Regions from separate parts of the Enterococcus sp. AAFC-DPL-6103 genome, predicted to be linked through region 1. Evidence: riboswitches for the same ligand, from Rfam matches in the RefSeq annotation. Region 1 holds a riboswitch; the other holds the start of a gene.
What was found. A riboswitch is a leader RNA that binds a small molecule or an ion and turns the genes downstream of it on or off. The one in region 1 is predicted to bind magnesium.
Positions count from the first base shown of each region.

Region 2: it holds a riboswitch for magnesium, as region 1 does, so the genes downstream of both, AC4BC3_RS05840 (FtsW/RodA/SpoVE family cell cycle protein) here and mgtA (magnesium-translocating P-type ATPase) in region 1, are expected to answer to the same signal.

Region 1 covers NZ_CM177102.1:452,806-460,967, reverse strand. The annotation lists gene AC4BC3_RS02240 (HAD family hydrolase) at 1-517, opposite strand, end outside; gene AC4BC3_RS02235 (glycoside hydrolase family 73 protein) at 755-2,056, opposite strand; gene mgtA (magnesium-translocating P-type ATPase) at 2,270-4,918, opposite strand; M-box (ykoK) riboswitch at 5,292-5,468, opposite strand; gene ndk (nucleoside-diphosphate kinase) at 5,667-6,122, shown strand; gene AC4BC3_RS02220 (helix-turn-helix domain-containing protein) at 6,587-7,456, opposite strand; gene AC4BC3_RS02215 (sulfatase-like hydrolase/transferase) at 7,649-8,162, opposite strand, start outside.
Region 2 covers NZ_CM177102.1:1,194,808-1,202,969, reverse strand. The annotation lists gene AC4BC3_RS05850 (phosphatase PAP2/LCP family protein) at 1-1,508, opposite strand, end outside; gene AC4BC3_RS05845 (FtsW/RodA/SpoVE family cell cycle protein) at 1,552-2,703, opposite strand; gene AC4BC3_RS05840 (FtsW/RodA/SpoVE family cell cycle protein) at 2,681-3,823, opposite strand; M-box (ykoK) riboswitch at 3,938-4,105, opposite strand; gene AC4BC3_RS05835 (ABC transporter permease) at 4,434-7,172, opposite strand; gene AC4BC3_RS05830 (ABC transporter ATP-binding protein) at 7,183-7,884, opposite strand; gene AC4BC3_RS05825 (TetR/AcrR family transcriptional regulator) at 8,044-8,162, shown strand, end outside.

The sequences.
Region 1 (8,162 bases):
AAGTGGCACCCACTAATGAATCTTCAACTGCAAAAGCTTCATCTGCTGCTAATGCAGTTCGTTCCAATGCGGTTAAATAAGGTACTGGTGAAGGTTTATTTTCTGATACTTCATCTCCAAAAGTAAAAGTATCAAAATAATCCATTAGTTCAAATTGATTTAAAATAGCTGTCGCTCTTTTAGTAACAGTTGTCGTTGCTAAACCAAGTTTAAAATTCTGTTCTTTTAAATAACTCAATGCTTCTTTGGCATATGGTTTAAGCTGGATTTCTCCAGTCGTTAGTTTTTCATAAAAAAATTCTTCTCGTTTTGCTCGTACTTCTTGCACTTTTTCTGGGCTACCAGCTAATTGAACTAAGATATCAAAACTTTGTTTCCAGTTTTTTCCACCCCAAGCATTAACGATTTCTCGTGGAACCTCTATCCCAAATTGTGCAAAGCCCCAAACCCAACCATCACGATAAGCTCTTTCACTATCAACTAATAATCCATCTAAATCAAATATTGCGCCTTTCATTTCCCCACGTTTCCTTTCAAAAAACAATAACCTTAGTTTAGCATGATTTATTGATAAAATCATCGAACGCTTGTAAGTTTCACGAAAATTATTCTATTTTTTTCATTTCAAATCAAAAAAAGACAGAGCACTTACGCACTCTATCTCTAAGCAATGATTTCTTATTACTTTTTATTTGTCCAAGACGTGCAAAGCCATTTCTTTGTTCATGAAATTCTCTGCCTGATTACCTAATTATTAATTACCGTAAAATCCAATTCCTTCATAGCGCCAACCTAATTTCACTAAGTAATCTCTTTCTTTCGTGCTCATGGTGTAATGATGCGTTCCTGTTTTTTCATTTGGATTGAACAAACGCAAGATAGCCTTTGAACCACCAGAATAAAAACTTAGCCCTTCATAGCGCCAGCCTAGTTTCTTCAAGAAATTGATTTCTGATTGAGCTGCCGTGTAGTGATGATCGCCACTGTATGGATTGTACATACGATAAACTTTTGTGCCGCTATTTGGTGCCAACCAAGCTACACCTTCATATTTCCAGCCATATTTTGGCAAATTATTTTTTTCACCTTCGTTTAATGAATACAAGTGTTCACCGGTATTTGGGTTATATAAACGATACATTGGTGAGGTAGTAACTTGTGCTTGGTTTTCATCATATTGCGTTAAATTGTATGTTTCAATCACGTTGTTCAAAGTGGACGCATAATTTGGTGCTGTCGCGTAACGTCCTGTTAACCAAGCAGTCGCATCTTTGTAAGATTTTGTATTGCTTTTCCACGCACCAGAATAATAATAAGTTCCTGCTTGGAAAGAAGTTGTTTTTAAAATATGAACATTATCTTCTAATGATTGTTTGTAGGATGGATATTTTCTAAATGCAGCATTTACTGTAATCCACTGACCGTTCACAAACTCCGCTGTTGGAAAGGTAACAGATTGCCCATTATAACTACCTTTGATTCCAAATAAATTATAATTTGGTGCCGAAGCTAATTGACTCTTTCCCCAACCACTTTCCACAATCGCTTGAGCAATCATAACAGAAGCATACAAATCATTTTGGCTTGCTAGCGTTCTTGCAGAAGGTGCTATGCTATCAATGAATTGCTGTTGTGTAGTTGATGATGAACGTGCAAAGCGTGAAGCAACAGAAACTTCAAATTGCGAAAGATCTGTTTGGGTGGTGTGAACAAGTACCTCTCCATCATCCAACTGATTCTCCACCGTTTCCGTAGCTTCTGGTGTTTCAGTAGATGGTTCTTCTGATTCGGGTGTTGTTTCTTCCACTGTGGAATCAACTACTTCACTTGATTCCACAGTAGTTGATTCAGTGGTACCTGTGATAGGACTTGTTTGAGTTGTGGCTGTGCTGTTTTGTGTCTCAGTTGTAGCAATCGCATCCTCATATGTGTTAATTGTTGATTGAACGACTGTTTCATTGCTCACTCCAGTTTCATCTGCAAAACTCACAGGAGTAGCAGTTGAAACGATTCCGCCTAGTACTATTACACTAAGTAAAAAATTTGTTTTTTTCATTTTTTCTCCTTTTTCCCGCGTATTTTTATTTGATGTATGTATCAACTAACTTTTATTTTAACAAAAAAATATACTCGTCTTAAGGGAATTTTAAAAATGATACATTCCAGTAACGTTTTGTAACTTGATTGAAATTAAAAAAACACAAGCAGTTGTAGAAATTTTTCTTGAGAAAAACTGTTCCACATGCTTGTGCTTTTCTTAATTTTTGAATTACAACAATTCGCCAAATTTATGGATATAATATTTCTTAACTACCGTAACCAGTGTTAAGTAAGCTAAGACAGTTACGATTAACCAAATCCAATAACTACCTGGTAATGGCATCAAACCTAATTCTGCGCCAAAACTTGTGAATGGCAAAACTGAACCCACGACAATTCCTAACGTAGTGATTGCTGTCATAGCAAAAGTTGCGTTGCTTTGGATAAACGGTAATTTTGGTGTACGTAACGCATGTAATACTAAAGTTTGTGACCAAAGTGACTCCACAAACCAACCTGCATGGAACAAGGCGATGAATACTACTTGTTGTGCGCCATTCAATGTATGGAAATCTCCTCCAACAACTGCTGGACAAATAACAAAATACATCAATAAATACGTTGTGATATCAAAGACAGAACTTGTTGGACCAAAATACACCATGAACTTGCCAATACTTGAAGCTTCCCATTTTTTAGGTTTTACTAAATACTCAGGATCCATTTTATCCCATGGTAATGAAATACAAGAAACATCATAGATTAAATTCAAGAATAAAATTTGTAAAGGTAACATTGGTAAGAATGGCAAAAAGGTGCTAGCAATCAAAACAGAAAACATATTTCCAAAATTTGAGCTAGCCGTCGCTTTGATATACTTCATAATATTACCAAATGTTTCGCGACCAGCTAAAAGTCCACGTTCTAAAATCATCAAGTCTTTTTCTAATAAGATGACATCTGCTGATTCTTTTGCAATATCAACAGCTGTATCAACTGAAATACCAATATCTGCTACTTTCATCGCAGGGGCGTCATTGATGCCATCTCCCAAGAACCCAACTGTGTGTCCATTATTTCTAAGCGCTGTAGTTAAGCGTGCTTTTTGTTGTGGGTTTAGTTTTACAAAAACATCATTTTCATCAACGACTTGTGAAAGTTGGTGATCATCCATAGAAGCAATTTTTTCACCGGTAATTAGCTCATCGATTTCTAAACCAACTTGGCGACAAACAGAGCGTGTTACTAGTTCGTTATCTCCAGTTAACACTTTAACAGCTACTCCGTGATCCTTCAATGCTTGTAGTGCTTGTTTCGTTGTTTCTTTTGGTGGGTCAAGGAATGCTAAGTAACCAATCAACACCATATCTGATTCATCTTTAACCGAGAATTCTCCAACTACACTTGGATTTGTTTTTTGTGCCACACCAATTACGCGTAATCCATCTTCATTAAGAGCTGTTACCTTTTCCAAAACTTCCTGTTTTCTTTCCTTCGTTAAAGGTGTAACGTCTCCTTCTAAATCGATAAATTTAGAAATACTCAACATTTCTTCAATCGCGCCTTTGGTAATCATCTGTGTCTTGCCTGTTATATCTTCTACAACAACACTCATTCGACGACGTTCAAAATCGAATGGGATTTCATCTATTTTTCTGTAACGAGTATTGGTTGTATCAAGTGTTTCTTCAGCTTCATCAATAATTGCGACATCAAGCAAATTTTTCAAACCCGTTTGATAATAACTATTTAAATATGCATGACGCAACACTCGGTCGTCTTCAGCACCTTCACAATTCATGTGATATTCTAAGATAATTTTATCTTGAGTTAATGTTCCTGTTTTATCTGTACATAAAATATCGATCGCGCCAAAGTTTTGAATTGCACTCAAATTTTTGATAACTGTTCCTTTTTTTGCCATCACGCTAGCGCCCTTAACCAAATTGGTTGTCACGATCATTGGCAACATCTCTGGTGTTAAACCAACTGCAACAGATAGTCCAAATAAGAACGCTTCTAGCCAATCTCCTTTAGTCAATCCATTGATGACAATCACAGTTGGGGCCATCAATGCCATAAACTTAATCAATAGCATTGATGTTTTGTGGATACCCAATTCAAAATTTGATTTGATTGGTTTTTCAAATAACGTTTGTGCTACATGACCAAACAACGTTTGGTTTCCCACGGCTACGATAATTCCTGTGGCACTTCCACTAATTACATTACTTCCCATAAACGCTAGATTTTCATAACTTGTTTCATTTTTACTCCCGTCCGTTGCAACTAACGCATTTTTTTCGACAGGATAACTTTCGCCTGTCAAAGCTGCTTGAGAAATAAATAAATCTTTTGCAGAGAGTAATCGCATGTCTGCAGGAATCATATCACCCGCAGATAATCGTACCAAGTCACCACAAACGATTTCTTCCATTGGAATCTCTTGGTATTTACCTTGTCGCTTGACAGCGGCTGTCACTTTTACTAATGATTTTAATTTCTCAGCTGCTTGATTTGAACGAACTGACTGAATCAAGGTCATTGTCCCACTCACAATTACCATACTAAAAATAATAATTACGCCGAATAAATCCTTCTCACCTGGAGCTGGTAATAAATATTCTGTAATAAACGAAATAATCCCTAAAGCAATTAGTACTAAAGTAAATGGTGTAATATAAGCTTTCAATACTTCAATTAAAAAAGGTGTTTTCTTTCCATATGAAATCGTATTATCTCCGTAGAGTTCTTTTGATTGTTCAATTTGTTCTGTACCCATTCCTTTTTCGCTGCTATGGAATAAGTCGAATAATGCACGTTCGCTTTTTTGTGCAAAACTTGCATATAATTTTTGCGTATCTTTCTTTTTTTCCATTGTCAATCTCTCCCTTGTATCAGAAAAACAGACATTTACTGTACTGTTTTTCCTATTTTTCGGGTCAAGAGAGAAGCATTTTTACATAAGTGAGCTGAAAACAGATAGATAATAGTTTCAGCAAACTGTTACTTTTCTCTTGTCCCTTTGGTTTCGGTAAACTGTCATCCATTTGTTCTCATCTCCCTTACGCTTTCATAAATCTGTTCTTTTTCTTTACAAAAATCTGCTCGTACTTGCCACATCAATGTCCCAACAAAAATCAGCTCCCTTAATTTTTGGATTACTAACATTTAAGCTGTTAGGTTGACAACAAAAAACCTTTCGCCAAAAACTCAGCGAAAGGTTGAAATAAGCACAGCAAAAAGAAGCTATTTCGATCTCATCGTTGAGTTTTGACACTATACAACGTAAAAAGCAAATACCTTTGCCTTTAGCTACCTTATGAAAAGCCTTAGATCGACAATTCCTGTTCTACCCATTGGCGTCTCTCGACATTTTTGGGCAGTAGCCTGTGTTTGTATAGGAGCCTCACCTAACAAATCTTATTTAGTTTTCCAGTGGTTACTGTAACAACGATTGACAGAAATGTCAAATTTATTTTCAAATTTTTTGCTTTTTCACAAATGAAGCACATTTATTTTCCTGGATCATTTAACAAAAAACTATGTTTTTTTGAATTTCATTTGTCATAAAAGCTTTTCATTACTATAATGAAACTATAGTAATGGATAAAAGGAGTGATCTTATGGAACACACGCTTGTGATTATCAAGCCAGATGGTGTCCGCCGACATCTAATTGGTCGTATTATTCAACGATTCGAAGAAAAAGGGTTAACAATCGTTGACATGAAACTAGCAACAATGACTCCTGAGCTTGCAAAAGAACACTATCAACACTTAGCTGGTCGTAGTTTTTTCCAAGAATTGATTGACTACATGATCTCTGGTCCTGTCGTTTATCTTGTACTAGAGGGTGATGACGTTATTGATATTGTCCGAAAAATGGTTGGCGCTACGAAGGCTGTAGATGCAATGCCCGGCACGATTCGTGGAGATTTTGCACTTCCTGGAACAGCAAACATCATTCATGCTTCAGACTCTCGTGATGCTTCAAAAAATGAGATTGCTCGATTTTTCCCATCAACACCTTATCAATACGAACAGAAGGATTTGCTAGAAAGTAGCAGTTCTCCATCTTAAAACACACTACCAAAAGCTAGGATATTCCACTCCTAGCTTTTTTGTCCCAACTAGTTCCCGAACATCGCAATTCAACAACCCACTTTTTTCAAAGAAAATCTGTCAAAATAATCTATTAAGTATCTTTTTTGAATCATTACCATCCTTTTCTGGTTATCCAAATATTCTTTCTACTGATCATTTACCTTACTTCAAAAGATAGCTCTTAGAGCCTCAACCTTATCTACGGTATTCCCAAAGCAACTTCTTTAGCAATAAATCCTCTTTTCATAAAAACATGAAAAACTATTTTTAGAAAAACATCCTTATTACTTTAAGCTAGGCGCTTTGCGCCACAACCTTTATCCACTGTGCTTCAAAAAAAGCCCTTCCAAACTCATCTAAATTATTCAAGAATCTGAGAAGTAATTTCTGAAATTATATTTTTATTTATTGAACGAGACATTTCTTACACGGCCTTTTTCTCAGGGTAAAAGTACGCGAAACTGTTCTTCCAACTGCTTACGCTGCTGTTTGCCCAAACTATATTCCAAAACAGAAAACAGTTGGTCGCACTCGTCCTCATCAATTAACTCGCCCAATCCAACAAGGATCATCTGTTTTTGATAATTCATCATTAATGTTTCATAAATAATTAAATTTTTTGCTTTTGCCGCAAGACTCCTTGATAAATCATCATTGACATTCCGCGCTTTTTTAAATCGTTTTTTCTTAATATAATGATTAGTTAAGTTTAATAAAAATAAATCCATATACTGATCAGGATTATTTGTTAAAGAAAAATTCCGCAATTTTTTTTTGATTTTCACGTAGTTATTTTCGATGAAGGACTCACTAAATAAAAAAGGTAGCTCAGCTAGAATTGTCATCTCAAACTGACTGTATTCTTGTATTCGCATAAAATAGTCTTCAATTTTTTTACATTCGTAACGTAAAAATTCAAATTGTAATTCTTTTTGCAATTGGCTATCAGTTTTTAAAAACATGTGAATATTCAACACTAAGTAATACAAATCTCCCGTTTGCTTGAATCGTTTTCGATTGTTTCCCACTTCCTTATATGGATCAAAATTTTCTTCTTGCACCTTGCTTAATAAACGTCTCGCTCTTCTACTTTTCTTTGGCTCTTCTAATCGATGGCGCAAAACTTCGTACTCTGCTAAAGACACATTTAAGCGAGCTAAGATTGCTTGTAAAGTCGTAAATGCAATTTTCCTTACCGTTCCTTTTTCCAGTCCTACTAATGATGTTTTCGAACAAATCCCCTCTGCCAATTCGGCTTGAGTTAATTTTTTACTGATTCGTAGGCTTCTAATCAATCTCCCGTCATGCATTGCTGTGTTCCTCCTTAAATTAATGTACTGTCGGTAAAAAATGGCTACCAAATTTATCAATTTTTCTGATACGTGTAATAAAAAAAGTACTGGGTTCACTATTTACATACGTAAAAAAGGAGAAAAATATTAAAACATAAAAAAAACTTCTGAAAAACAAAAATTTGTTTTTCAGAAGTTCAAATTGGCCATTTAATTCACAGTAGAGTCTGTAATTTTAGGATATAGATTTTTAGTCGTTTTATTTCCATTTTTGGAATAGACACTAGTTGATTCTTTTCCTTTTCGCTGTTCAATTGTTTCGTTTTTTTCTGCTTCTTTTTGATAATCGATTTTTTGTGGATCCACCGTCGTAAATCCATTTGGTACATAAAAACGTAATAAGTTTTCTTGATTCAATTTATCCGATAAACTTAACGCTTTTTTCACTTTCTCTTGATCTTTCGTGATTTCTTTTTGAATGCCCAGAGCCTCAGTATCTAGAATCTCTCCTGATTTATTATCATATGTTTTATTCCCCAAAACAGTGTAATTTGGAGTAACAAAATTACCATTTCTAAACGCAACGACCTGATCATGTTTAGCAGACAATAAATCTGTCCCAAAATGAACGTAATTTTTATCGTCTACACCAACTAAATGAAGTAATGTTGGTAAAACATCAATCTCTCCACCATATGTGTGACTAACTTTTCCGTTTGTATAC
Region 2 (8,162 bases), 740 kb from region 1:
ATTGTTTGGTAAGATATTCCATCTTGTCCAGTAATTCCATCTCCCGTAAAACCTTCACCTTGGACTTGTTCACTGTCAATAGTTGTTAAACAAGAATAATAACCTGTTAAGATTTTTTGCATTTGGTCGAAGGTCAGATCCGTCTTCCCATTCTCTCCAATGCCATCCATAATTTTCTGATAACTAAAAACACTTTTCGTTGATAGCATTTTATCTATTAGCAATTCCATTACTTCTCGTTGTCTACCTTGACGACCATAATCACCTTTAGGATCTTCATAACGCATTCGCGAATATTGTAATGCTTCCCAACCATCCAAATGTTGCTTCCCTTTTGGAAAATCAATTCCTTCAGCTGAAAAAGCAAAATCATTATCTACAGTGACTCCACCTACTGCGTCTACCAGTGTCTGCAACCCGTCCATATTGACCGACACATAATGATGAATTGGGATATCTAAAAATGTTTCAACAGTATTCATAATCATTTCTGGCCCACCAATCGAATGTGCGTGATTGATTTTATCTTCGTAATCTGCCCCAACGATTTCTACAAACGAATCTCGTGGAATACTTACTAAAGTTGTTTTCTTCGTCTGATTATTCAAAGTTGCCACCATAATCGTGTTTGCTCTGTAGTCCGTTTTTCTTTTTGAATCATTTGCAATGCCCAATAGTAAAATGCTCATTGGTTCTGAAGCTTCCGGCGCTTTCGTATTTCCTTTTCGTTCAACGGGTGAATACATTGAATCTGCCATTTTTTGACTACTGTGGTAAAAGCGCAAAGCAAAAACACTCAAACCAGAAACAATGATAACAAGCACAGTAACTAAACTTAGTAAAACTTTTTGTCCTGTTGAAAAACGACTTTTTCTAGTTTGCAGAATAGTGAATGTTTCTTGTCGTAAGTGTGGATAAAAAAGACCAGCTGTTCCAAAAGTCGTCCCATACCCAAGCAACAATCCAGTAAAAACATCACTGAAATAATGGACACCTAAGTAAATGCGACCACCAGCAATCACAGCTAATAAGAAACAGAAAACCAGTTTGATTGGTAAAGAAATCTTTTGATTGCTGAAAGCATAAATCACAACCATGGAACAAACAAATGTCATGATCAATACGGAGTGCCCACTTGGAAAACTGTAGGACGAACGTGCAAGATATTGCAATTGATCTGGGCGTGTTCGTTGTATCAAATGCTTTAAGACATAGCCAATACCACTAACAAATAGGAGATTCCCCAAACACCAAATTGCTAAAGATTTTCGATTCTTTCTTAGTAAAAAAATTGCTATTACGCCAAAAATAAGTAACATTGTACCAATCGTCGCTACCTTCGCTACCAAACCTATCAAAACAGTTATATAGGCATTATCGGGTAACCGATGTTGGATGAAAATTTGATCCGCATGATGAAGCCATGGCGCATCCGTCATAACACCACTTGTAACTACGAGTAGTAAGAACAACGCAGCAGCGCTGTTCAAAAACAATTTCTTTCGCATAAAGTATCCTCACTTTTCATTCTTTTATTTTGTTCATAACAAGCTATTTTTTCTTGAATCCCATCGTGACACCTAACCCAATTCCTAACACAATCAGTGAAGTACCTCCTTGACTTAAAAAGGGTAATGGAATACCGGTTAGTGGCAATATGCCAATTGCTGCACCAATATTTTCAAAAATTTGAAACATCAGCCCAAAAACAAGCGCTACTGCAAGATAAAGATTCGCTTTGTTATTTGTCTTCAGCGCTGCAGAAAGTATTTGATAAAACAAATAAAAATATAGAAAAATAACAAATGCCGCGCCCATAAAGCCAAAGCCCTCACCAACTACGGTAAAGATCATATCTGATTCTCGAACTGGCACATACACAGAGATCCCGCTAATCCCACGTCCAAATAATCCCCCGCTACCAATTGCATAAAGACTTTGAACTTGCTGATACGCAATCGTGTCACGATATTGAAATGGATCGATCCACGCGCGAACACGATCTAATTGATAGGTCTTAAAATGTAAAGAGTAGAGCAACTTGTTTCCCCATTCGCTGAACACCAGAACTAACAATGTACCACCTAACATTGCACCGATGCTTGTGATGATCGTCAAGATTTTCCAATGTACCCCAGCAATAATAAACAGCGCACCTAGAATCGCAATAAAAACTAAACTTGTCCCAAAGTCTCGCTGCAGAAACATCAACAAAAAGGTAGGTAAACTGTACATGCCAATTTTTCCTAAATAACCTAAGTCACTTTTCAAATCTCTTGCTAATTTTTTTTGAGGCCATTCCATTTCAAAACGAACTGTCAGACGTACCATAAAAAGAATAAAACTTAGTTTCATCAACTCAGAAGGCTGGAAAGAAAATGAGCCGATTCGCAACCACCGTTTTGTGTTTGTTAAAACATACATTGATGGATCATAAAACCAATATAAGAGAGCCATCAATCCCAGTGACAGCACATACAAAATTGGTGCATATCTTAGTAAAGTTGCTGCAGGAATTCTACTAGTCGCAACTAGCAAGATAAATGAAACTAGACAAAAAATCGTTTGTTTGAAGACAATACGCCTAACATCGACCCCATCCAAATCAGCAGCTATTGCTTGCACTCCGATACTCATCAAATAAAAAAGGAAAATTGGCAAAAACAGAGAATAATTTAACTCATTGCTCAAACGTTTGACCATTTACACTTACCTCCGAAGAGAATTTTAGACAGATTCCTAAAGCAATCGATAAGAACAAATAACTTGTTCCTCCATAACTGATGAATGGTAATGGAATTCCCGTCATTGGAATCATTCCTAAGATACTTGCAATATTAATACTTGTTTGTAAGAGCAACAAAGTCCCGACACCAAAATAAATCAGGCTAATTTGTTGACTAGTTTCTTTTGCAGCTAACATAAATAATCGAAGAATGATTAAAAAAAGAAGTGCTAACACGATTAGTCCGACGATCATTCCCAATTCTTCTACTAAAATCGAATAAATAAAATCTGTTTCTGCTACTGGTAAATATCCTTTTTTTGTAATACTATTTCCTAACCCGCGGCCAAAAAAACCACCATTATATAACGCATAATAGGAATGACTCATCTGAAATCCTTTTCCATAAGGATCTAAAAAAGGATCTCTCACTAACTGAATACGGTCATAGGTATGCATGAATAAATTTGGCAAAAGATCATGATTACCTAGAAAAAGGATTGTTCCTCCTACCACAGCAACTCCTGCAATTGTTGCGAAAAAAATGGCAATTGAAAACTGATAAGGCAACTGTGCTGTCGTAATGATGACTAGTGCGATTCCCCAAAGAATGATTGCACCTGTCACTTTCGGTTGAAATAAAATCAGCAACCCACTAAATAAAACGAGAGCATAAGGTACCCACATTTCCTCCTTCCTTCGTTCCACCCGAAAAAAATACGCTAGATAAAGAATCAATGCAACGTTTGTTATTTCAGAAGGCTGAAATTGAATACCAACTAACGAAACCCATCGTTGTGCACCGTTGATATTTACACCAATGACATAAACCAAAATCAAACTAACGATTCCCAAACCCAGCAGACTTTTGGCAAGGAATCCTTTTAATAAAATTTTCTTTTTTAGCCGATAAATGCCAGCAATCACAAACCAACTCATTCCTATAAAAATGGCTTGCTTATAAAACAGCGATAATGCATTCTGACCCTCAACTGTCAGTCTGTACGAACTTGCGCTGAACACAAGTAAGAGACCGACTACGCTTACGCCTAAATATGGTAATAATAATAGCCAGTCGATCGATTTTCTTTTTCTCACAATGTTCTCTCCCCTTTTTAAGCACCTGTTTAAGACGGGAGAGAAACAGTAAATAGCCTTAAAAAAAGGACACCAAACGTTAGCAAAAAAACTAACAAATCTGGTGTCCCACACAATTAATCTCATCGTCTGAGTTTTAGCACTAAACAACGTAAAGAATTACTCTTAGCTATTTTATGAAAAGCCTTAATCCGACAATTCCTATTTTACACATTGGCGTCTTTCGACGTTTCTGCGCAATAGCCTGTGTTTGTTTAGGAGCCTCACCTAACAAGTTTACTTATATTTAATTTCATAAAAATATTACTTTTTTTCTCGAAGAATATCAAAATAAATCGTAAAAAACCAAATCTTCTTTAGAGTTGCTTATGAAATCATTTAGAAAAAATTTATATTTGGCCAAAAATAAGCCAAATTCAGAAGTGAGAGTAAATAATGATAGAGCAGTTTGTTGAAAAATCTGTTTATGTAAAAAGACACAGGTCTATTCTTACCTCGCCATCAGACTAGCTAATCTTGTACTCTTTTTAAGAACTAGGTCAGTACATTCAACTCTAACGTAAAAAAGTTTTGTCAGGCACTTAACAGTGACAGACAAAACTTTTTTGTTTTACTCATTCGATTTCAAAGCACTAATCATATCAATTTCTTTTAACTTTTTGTGCGTGATGAACATCACGATAGCAGAAAAGATAATCGTCAAAGCGCCTGAAACTAAATAGCCCATTTTCGGAATCAAAAGTGGAAAAGCCATATTGTCGGCACTAGCCATCGTAATAATGAACCATGTCAAGACCTTACCAATACCACAGCCCAATAAGATCCCTACCAAAGTAAAGATGACGTTTTCCCGAATGATATACATCGTGACCTCTCCGTCAAAGAATCCTAAAACTTTGATTGTCGCTAATTCTCGTTCCCGCTCTGATACATTGATATTCGTCAGATTAAACAAAACGACAAAGGCTAACGTGCCTGATAAAACAATAAAAATCAAAACGACTGGACGTAAATTATCACTAGCAAAAGCTTGTTTACTTGCTTGAGTACTCATAAAAGTCGTTGTTGTCACTTGATTGGTAGCTTGTAATTGATTCGCTAATTTCGTTTCATCTTGAGAAGACATTTCATGACTTTTGAAGATGATCGTATTTTCAGTGAAATCTTTATCCATGACTTGTTGATAGTAGTTTTGATCCATATAAATTGTATTACCTAAGTAATTTTCAACGATTCCACTAATCTTTATTTTTACTTTTTTACCCTCATTATCTTGAATCGTCAGATTACTTCCGACCTTCGCGTTGTAAGCTTTCGCTACACCTTCCGTGACAACTGCTCCACCATTGGGGATCTCTACGGTTGTTTTTTTGTCTGTTTTTTTCAAAGTGAAATAATCTTTAGCACGATCTGTATCCTTAAAAGCATACAACGATGCACTTAAATCACTGACCCCATCTTTTTTGAATTTCACTTGATCAGCAAAAACATTCATACTACCTTTGACTTGGTCATGAGCCCTCAGCACTTCATTCGCTTTTTGGACATCTCCCTCATCTTTCATCGTAACAATTCCTTGAAAGTGATTCAATTGCTTGAACTGAACATCCACCACCCCACCAATGGAATCTTGTAACCCGAACCCAGCTACCATTAAGCCCATACAGCCTGCTATCCCAAGAATCGTCAAAATTGCTCGAGCTTTATAGCGAAAAAGATTTCTGTACGTCACTTTTTGATTAAAACTCAATCGGCTCCATAAAGGTGTAATGTATTCTAACAAAATTCTTTTTCCAGGTTTTGGTGCTTTAGGCATCAAAAGCGCCATGGGTTTTTCCCGTAAATCTTTAACCAAGATATAAATAGTAGATACAACAGTTGCAAAAAGTGCCGCAAGTATTGCCACTAAAATCGGCCAAAACCAAAAATCCGTCGGATAATTTTCAAAAACATAATTTTTTTTCAGCATGGTAAAAACTACAGGTGGCAGTCCTTTGGTTCCGATGATAACGCCCAAAACAGTTCCAACAGTTCCTGTCAATAGAGCATACAATAGATATTTTTGAGCGATTTCACTGTTTCGATAACCCAATGCTTTCAACGTACCAATCTCTTTTCGATCTTCTTCAACCATACGTGTAATGGTAGTAAATGTAATCAAGATGCCAATCAAAAAGAAAAAAACTGGAAAGACATTCCCAATTGCATCGATCCGGTCTGATAAACTAGTAAACTCTGTAAAACCAGGATTTGAACTTCGTTGAGTCAGAAGGTAATTTGGCGTTTTGATAGACTCCACATCTTTTTTTGATTGGTCAATCTTCTCTTGCGCTTTTGATAACGTTTGTTGGTTTTCCATGAGCTCTGTCTGTTTTTCAGCAAGCCCAGTGGTAGCTTTTTCTAACTCACCTTGTGCTGACGCCAATTGTTCTTTCGCGATAGTTGGACCGTAAATCGTTTCAAGTTGCGCTTTTTGTTGTTCCAACTGTTGTTGTTGACTATTCAATTGTTCTTTCGCTGTATTCAGTTCATTCTGCCCATCAGTCAGCTTTTGTTGGTTTTCTTGTAATTCTTGTTCTCCTTTGATGATTTCTTGATTAGCTATCGCTTGCAACTCCGTTTTTCGTTGCTCTTTACGCTCATCAAAAAGTTTTTGTAATTTTTCCTCGTGAACGATCATTTGATCTTTATACACATCAGACATAATATCTTTCTCTTGTAAATCAGAAAAACGCAAATACAAAATAGAATAGGTTTCACTGGCAAAGGCAGTTTCAGGCAAGTAAACATATCCATCTATTGTCCCATCCCCTACGGTCGTCACACCACGTTCTTTTTTATCAACATATATAGGTGAAGACACATAACCCGTGACTGTAAAGTTCTCATCTTTTAATTGGCTATCTTTGATGGTGATTTTACTTTTGATGGGGTATTGTTCTTTTAAGCTCTCATCTATCAACAACTGTTGATTATTTTCTGGATAATTTCCTTGTAATAGTGTCAATTTATTTTGCTTTTTATCCTCAGCATAAGAATAAACTTGTAAATTACGATCTTGTTGCTCTTCCACATAAGGAAAACTATAACCTAATTCTCCCTTGGCACCAGCTATTTTTTCAGCAATAGCCAAATCTTCATTTGTCAGACCAGCAGTTCCTTGAATTTGTATATCTGAAACGTTATGGTTAGTAACAAATTCTTGGACAGTTTTTTCAAGATTTGGCCCGATGGATTTGATTCCTACAAACAATAAAACACCCATGAAGATAATTAAAATGATTGCGATAAATCGTCCTAAACTTTGTCGAATATCGCGAAATACACTACGAATATAGAGATTTTTCATTTTTGTTCCCTCACCACTCAATCTCTGCCACAGGCAACGGGGTCTTGTTGATTTCTACCGAACGTACTTTGGCATCATTGATGTGAATAATCCGATCTGCCATTGGTGCGATTGCCGAATTGTGAGTAATTAAAAGTACTGTCCGTCCTTGTTTTTTAGCTACATTTTGTAATAACGTCAAGACTTGCTTTCCTGTTTCGTAATCAAGCGCTCCTGTCGGTTCATCACAGAGTAAAATTTTAGGATTTTTTGCTAACGCACGGGCAATTGCCACTCGTTGTTGTTCCCCACCAGAAAGTTGAGCTGGAAAGTTCTTCATCCGTTCGCCAAGACCAACTTGACGTAAAATTTCCTCTACGCCTAAGGCATCTGGGGATACAGCAGTGGCTAACTCCACATTTTCTTTTGCAGTCAAGTTAGGAACTAAATTATAAAATTGAAAAACAAAACCTACATCCGTTCGTCGAAACTCCGTTAATTGTCGATTATTGAAATTTGCAATATCCACCCCATCAATGATAATCTGCCCCTCATCAGGTGTATCCATCCCACCCAAGATATTCAATACTGTTGATTTACCGGCACCACTAGGACCTAAAATCACAGCTAACTCCCCTTCTTCAACTGAGAAATTGATGTCGTTATTCGCTGTAATGGTTGTGTCCCCCATTTGATATCGTTTAAACTCATTCTTCACTTCAATATAGCTCATGTTTATTCACCTCGCCATGTTTTCAACACCCTGTTGATTATATACTCTGTTATTAGTATAATCATTTCAATCACTCATGGCAATAAGCAAAGAACTTGGAGTTGTCATTGAGTAGACAAAATTTACTAATCTGTTCATTAAATGAAAGGAAGCTTACTCATGGCTGGAATCAAAAATAATCGTCGAACTATTTATACAAAAAAAATAATCAATGAAGCTTTTTTAAATTTGTTGTCTGAAAAGGAGCTCCAAAAAATAACTGTTACAGATATATGTAA